Regions from separate parts of the Lysinibacillus sp. UGB7 genome, predicted to be linked through region 1. Evidence: riboswitches for the same ligand, from Rfam matches in the RefSeq annotation. Region 1 holds a riboswitch; the other holds the start of a gene.
The links. A riboswitch is a leader RNA that binds a small molecule or an ion and turns the genes downstream of it on or off. The one in region 1 is predicted to bind preQ1.

Region 1 (3,430 bases):
TACCATACCCTCGCCTTGAATGGTCGGTCCAAAAATCTCGATAACGGGTACCTTACTCAACTTCCATCCACTCCCGTCGCGCTTCAGCATAGCTTGTCGAAGTCTCATACAGCCTGATAAACTCTACACGCGCCCCGTTATATCGTTGTTCATCATGCAAGGCTTCCGCTAACTTTTTGTAAATCCAGACTACAATGTTCTCTGCCGTTGTATTCATCGGTGGAAGCGTTTCATTTAAATAACGATGATCCAAATAAATGTCTATTTTTTGTTTCCAAATTTCTTTTATATCACCAAAGTCAATCATCAAACCGCGTTCATCTGTGTATCCACTCAACCCTAATACAGCACGATACGTATGGCCATGCAAATTTTTGCATTTCCCATCATAATCATGTAAATGATGGGCTGCATCGAAGGTAAATTCCTTGCTCACGAGAACACGTTTTGAATGATAGTTCAATTGATTCCTTTGAATATCTTCATCTATTTTTTGGAGCTTCTCGACAATTTTAAAATGAAACATGCCTTAAGACTCCTTTCTGAAGCTTAAATACTCATCTAGCCCTTTTTTTCGCAGTTTACACGCCGGGCATTCACCACAACCATCTGCTATTACACCGTTATAACAAGTTAACGTTCTTTCCCGAACAAACTCAAGCGCCCCAAGCTGATCAGCAAGCTCCCATGTCTGTACCTTATTCAGCCACATTAACGGTGTATCAATCACAAAGGAATCATCCATAGATAAATTTAACGTTACATTCAAGGATTTTATAAAAATATCCCGGCAATCCGGATATCCACTAAAATCCGTTTCACAAACACCAGTTACGATATGCTTGGCTCCAACTTGACTCGCCAAAACGCCCGCAAATGAAAGAAAGAGCAAATTCCGGCCAGGCACAAAAGTCGATGGAAGCCCGCCATCTTCTCCGTCTTCTACTTCGATGTCTTGTCGTGTCAATGCATTCGGAGCAAGCTGATTCAGGAGCGACATATCAAGAATGTGATGCGTGACACCAAGTTCCGCTGCTATCTCCTTTGCACATTCAATTTCAAGAAGATGCCTTTGACCATAATCAAAAGTCACCGCTTCAACCTCTTCAAAATGTTCTTGTGCCCACAATAAACAAGTGGTACTGTCCTGACCTCCACTAAACACAACAATTGCTTTTTCCTGCTTCTTCATCTGTAAAAACTCCCTTATAACGAAAAAAACAGCACACTAAGAAAAATGCTGTTTTCTTCTTAGTTTTTTTAAGAGGGTAGCTAAAACCTCTTCCTTCATTGATAAGACTTTCCAAATTTATCGATTATCGATTTTTTCTGGATTAAGATCGTGATTCATTAAACGATAATTCGCTATTTCTTCGTATTTAGTTTCTGGTTTCCCATAGTTACACCATGGATCAATCGAGATTCCTCCACGAGGCGTAAATTTACCCCAAACCTCGATATATCTTGGATCAAGTAATTTAATTAAATCGTTCATAATGATATTGACGCAATCTTCGTGGAAATCACCATGATTTCTAAAACTAAATAAATATAATTTTAGTGATTTACTCTCCACAATTTTTTTATCCGGGATGTATGAGATGTACATCGTCGCAAAATCAGGCTGATTGGTAAGCGGACATAAACTAGTAAACTCTGGACAATTAAACTTGACGAAATAATCTCGATTGGAATGAAGATTGTCTACTGCCTCCAATACTTCGGGTGCATATTCGTATGAATATTGCGTACCTTGATTACCTAATAGTGTTAAATCCTTCAGTCCTTCTTCATGGCTTCGGCCAGACATAAAAAAACCTCCTTGTAAAATGTTTCCCAACACTTTTCAAGAGAGGCATCACCAATCATTCTATTAAAACATAAGTAAAAACATAAAAAAGCCACGTCCGATATGGACATGGCATATTGTCATGTTTCCATAGTTTTTTATAGAGGGTATCAGCTATGAACCTCTCCCGTTCTAGTCCGGGCATTCTTTTCTTCTATCATAATATAAAATATGGTGGAAAACGTCAAATGAAAATTTTTAAATAAAATCTTACACCCTTGTACTTGGCTAACCACATTTTCAGCCTTCGCGGTTCTGGTACACCCTATAAATTACGTCCGTGCCTGGCACACAAAAGTTCTTTATGACACGTGTCATAAAGAACTTTTGACTCCTGTGAATAGGCTTCTATTCTGTTTCTCTTTATCATTTAATTATAAGAAAACAAAGAAAGAGTGATATAAATAATGCAAACGAATCAAAGGTTACCGTTAATCGACATTTTACGTGGCTTTGCGGTATTGGGAACACTCGGTACAAATATTTGGATTTTTGCTTATCTCGGCGACTTATCTTACATTACAACGAGTCACTATTCGGGTTGGTGGTCATTCGATGATTTTCTACGAATGCTCGTGTTATTTTTCGTAAATGGGAAGCTTTTAGGACTGTTAACCATTATGTTTGGGGTTGGTCTAGAATTAAAATACCAACAATCCATTCGAAAAGGGAATGCATGGCCAGGTGTCTATATTTGGACTGTTTTATTCTTGTTTGTAGAGGGTTTTATCCATTTCACATTGGTTATGGAATATGATATTTTGATGAGTTACGCTGTGACCGCAATCCTCGTTGCTTTTATTGTAAAAGCTGGTGATAAAACCATTCATCGCGCTTTATATACGATTGGAGGGTTTCATGCGCTGATGATACTGCTACTTTTAATAAGTGCCTTACAAGGTGCTAATATGTCTTTACCTAGTAACGAGTCGATTGTCACGATTTATCAACATGGTACTTGGTTTGAACAAATCTACAATCGTTTAACGAATTTTTGGTTTTTTAGAACGGAAGCCATTTTTATTATTCCAATGAATATCTTCTTATTTTTACTGGGTGTGAAGTTAATGCGTACTGGCGTATTTGCACAAGATGAACATGGACGCCATATGCGCAAAAAGTTATTGTCGATTGGGCTTTATATTGGTGTACCATTAAATCTCCTTATTTTTATTCCTGGAGGCGCTTTTGATTTCCCTGTTCGCTACTTATTTGCGCCGCTCCTATCACTTGGGTATATTGGCATTATAGGTAAACTGATAAAATATAAAAAGGTAGATTGGCTATGGCAGCGATTTGGAGAAGTTGGTAAAATGTCTTTAAGTTGCTATGTTTTACAAAATGTGCTGTCATCTATTATTTTCTATGGTTGGGGCTTCGGATTAGGTGGAAAGCTGTCTAGCTTCGAGGTGATTGGCATGTGGATTGTCCTGTCCCTTTTCCAACTGTTCATTGCTCATATTTTCTTAAAGCATTTTCATTATGGACCGTTGGAATGGCTTCGAAAACATGCGGTTCAAGCCGTTGCACATAAATAATCGACAAGGGTTGGTGTAAAGTATAAAAATATATCCGAAAGAT
Region 2 (3,430 bases), on a different contig from region 1:
TGCTAGCTACTGATATTCGGAAGCTTGAACATACAAAGGGTCCGTTCGAAGTACTGGACGTGACGGATGGACAAAGAATGCACGATTTAGCTAAAGATTTTGGAGCAGATACGATGATGCATTTAGCAGCATTATTATCCGCAACTGCCGAAAAAAATCCTTTGTTCGCATGGAATTTAAACATGGGTGGTTTAATGAATGCCTTAGAAGTATCGCGTGAATTAAACTTACAATTTTTTACTCCTAGTTCAATTGGTGCATTTGGTCCTTCAACGCCAAAGGATAATACACCACAGGATACATTACAGCGACCAACTACTATGTATGGGGTAAACAAAGTAGCTGGTGAATTATTATGTGACTATTATTTTGATCGTTTTGGGGTAGACACAAGAGGTGTGCGCTTCCCAGGGCTGATTTCTTATGTGACCCCTCCAGGTGGTGGTACAACAGACTATGCGGTAGAGATTTTCTATGAAGCCATTGCGCAAGGTAAGTACACATCTTACATTCAAGAGGGTACGTACATGGATATGATGTATATGCCAGATGCATTACAGGCTATTGTAGATTTAATGGAGGCAGATGGTAAGAAATTAATTCATCGCAATGCCTTTAATATAACTGCTATGAGCTTTGAGCCATCTCAAATTGCAGCTGAAATTAAAAAGCATCTGCCACATTTCCGTATGGATTATATGGTTGATCCAGTGCGCCAAGCAATTGCTGACAGTTGGCCAAACTCTATAAATATTGAAGCTGCCCAAAATGAATGGGGCTTTAAGACGGAGTATGATTTAGCAAGAATGACAGCAGATATGCTGGAGAAATTAAAAATTAAGCTTCAAAAAAAGGCGATATCCTAATAAAAGATTGAACACGACTCTATTCCCATGTGGATACAATAGAGTCTTTTTTTTTGTTCATCACCAAAAGTCGAAGGTGACATTTGTTATAACTTATGCCCAGTAGATAAGTTGATTGGAGTGGCGGCTGGACGTCTCCTTAGGGATCAGCGGCTCATCGGACGCCCCCAGGAAAGCGTTCAGTCGGAACGGAAATCAACCACAAGTTTTGGGGATGAGTCTTTTTTTATAAAAAATACAATTTATCTCCATGAAAAAGAAAGTGTAGGGAATATATAGCGCAAGTACAAATAGCCCCTATTAACGACGGTAGTACGCTACGAGCAACTATTTTCTACCTTTTTTGTCTTTGCCATGTCCAATTAGCTGTCAAGAAAAGAAAAATTGTGTCACTTAATTTCATAAATTCCTACAATAAAAAAAGACGAATCTTGAAGAAGACTCGTCTCTTTATATAGATTACTGGATTAAGTTATATCCAATCTTTGAAGTTTAAACGTTTGTTCAGTATATACATGATTGGTGCACCGACTGCTAGTACAACAAATTCACCTACAGCAACTGTTAGCCATGTCCAGAAAAATGGCAATTCTAAGGCTAAGTTCAATTCAAAGGCGATTATGAACATTGTGCATGTAAATAATAATGTGTTGACGAATAAGCGTGCCCAAATATTTTTTACAAATTTACATATAAGTATGAACAGACCTAGCGTAATCATCGAATGTCCAACGCCGAAAACTAAATCGTAAATGCCAAGAGGTGAAAATATATTTGAGATAAATACGCCAATAATAATTCCTACGGCAAAACGTGGATTAAAGGCAACTAAATGATTAAACATTTCCGATACTCGGAATTGCACTTCTGTAAACCCGAATGGTGCAACAAGCAAAGTGACAGCAATATACAATGCTGCAATAATACCACTTGCTGCTAAAAATTTTACTTTCATCTATTCATTTCTCCTTAGTTTTTTTTCGTGGGATGGTTACGAACCACGGTGCTTTTACACAGATAAATATTTTAGTATAAAACTAACAAGGAAGTCAAATGTCAAAATAATAAAAGTCATTTATAAAAAGTAAAGTCCAAAATTTTACTTCGCAAAATTGTCATAAAATAATTTGAATGGATGCTAAAATTATTACTTTCATTAAAATGGCGTAGTTTAGCGGTTTAAAGCGGCAAATTAAATGAAGAAGTAAAATATTTCGTTAAATATAAAAGTCAGAACATTCATAATGTTGTTGACGAACATCAATAATAACGATAATATAGCGATACGTTCACACTTTGTTTGAGTGAAGTGTGATAGATAATAGAGATAATAGTCGGGGGGATTATTTGTGAAGCGCAATATGAAAAAGCTTTCGTTCCTATTATTTGGGTTAGTATTAATGCTTGCTGCATGTGGTAGCGGTGGTTCAAGTTCAACTGAATCAAAGGGTGACGAGAAGAACAATGCAAGTGAAAGCGGCTCTGCAGATGAAAAAACATATAAAATCGGGATTACTCAAATCGTTGAGCATCCATCGTTAAATGCAGCGACTGAAGGCTTCAAAAAAGCCATTGAAGATTCGGGCTTAAAGGTAGAATATGATTCGCAGATTGCTCAAGGCGATAACAGCTTAAACACAACAATCGCAAATAACCTAGTAAGTGCAAATGTCGATTTAATCTTTGCCAACTCTACACCATCTGCACAGGCAGCAGCTACTGCAACTAGCGATATTCCAGTCATCTTTACTTCCGTAACAGACGCAGTTGGCGCACAATTAATTGCGTCAATGGAAGCACCAGGTAAAAACGTAACAGGAACGATCGATTTACACCCTGATACAATTACCAAAACGGTGGCCTTATTAAAAGATTTAGGTGCTAAAAACGTTGGTATGGTCTACAACGCTGGTGAGCAAAACTCAGTAGCACAGGTAACTGAAGTGAAAAAGATAATGGGCGAGCAGGGCTTAACTGTAAAAGATGCTTCAGCAGCCACTTCAGCTGATGTCAAACAAGCGGCGGAATCACTAATTGGAAAAGTAGATGCATTCTATATTATTACTGATAATACGGTCGTATCTGCCCTTGAGTCAGTGATTGATGTAGCAGCAGCAAATAAATTACCACTTATCGTGGGTGAACTTGACTCTGTAGCACGTGGCGGTTTAGCTGCATACGGCTTTGAGTACTTTGATATTGGCTATGAAGCTGGCCAAATGGCAGTGAAAATTTTAAAAGGTGAAGCAACACCAGCTGAAACACCAGCTCAATATCCACAAAACTTAAAATTATTAGTGAACAAAAAAGTTGCTGATGCTTTAGGTATTGAGATTAAAGATTCTTGGGGTGCTGAGCTTTTAGAAAAATAATGCTCAAAGTGGCATCATATTTAGGTGAAGCGGGGGAGGCTTGTCCCCGCTTTATCTTCATTTTTTACGATAATTTTAGGAGATGATTCGATTATGTTTACAGCAATATTTGGCTCAGTGGAGCAAGGAATCATCTATGCAATTATGGCACTTGGTGTGTATTTAACATTCCGTGTGTTAGATTTTCCGGAT

Region 2: it holds a riboswitch for preQ1, as region 1 does, so the genes downstream of both, ACOMCU_RS07055 (QueT transporter family protein) here and queF (preQ(1) synthase) in region 1, are expected to answer to the same signal.

What each region holds. Positions count from the first base shown of each region.
Region 1 covers NZ_JBMGUV010000012.1:130,215-133,644, forward strand. The annotation lists gene queE (7-carboxy-7-deazaguanine synthase QueE) at 1-60, opposite strand, end outside; gene queD (6-carboxytetrahydropterin synthase QueD) at 53-526, opposite strand; gene queC (7-cyano-7-deazaguanine synthase QueC) at 530-1,210, opposite strand; gene queF (preQ(1) synthase) at 1,310-1,810, opposite strand; PreQ1 riboswitch class I at 1,934-1,980, opposite strand; gene ACOMCU_RS13095 (DUF418 domain-containing protein) at 2,257-3,387, shown strand.
Region 2 covers NZ_JBMGUV010000005.1:174,396-177,825, forward strand. The annotation lists gene ACOMCU_RS07050 (L-threonine 3-dehydrogenase) at 1-866, shown strand, start outside; gene ACOMCU_RS07055 (QueT transporter family protein) at 1,339-1,821, opposite strand; PreQ1 riboswitch class I at 1,830-1,874, opposite strand; gene ACOMCU_RS07060 (ABC transporter substrate-binding protein) at 2,216-3,238, shown strand; gene ACOMCU_RS07065 (ABC transporter permease) at 3,332-3,430, shown strand, end outside.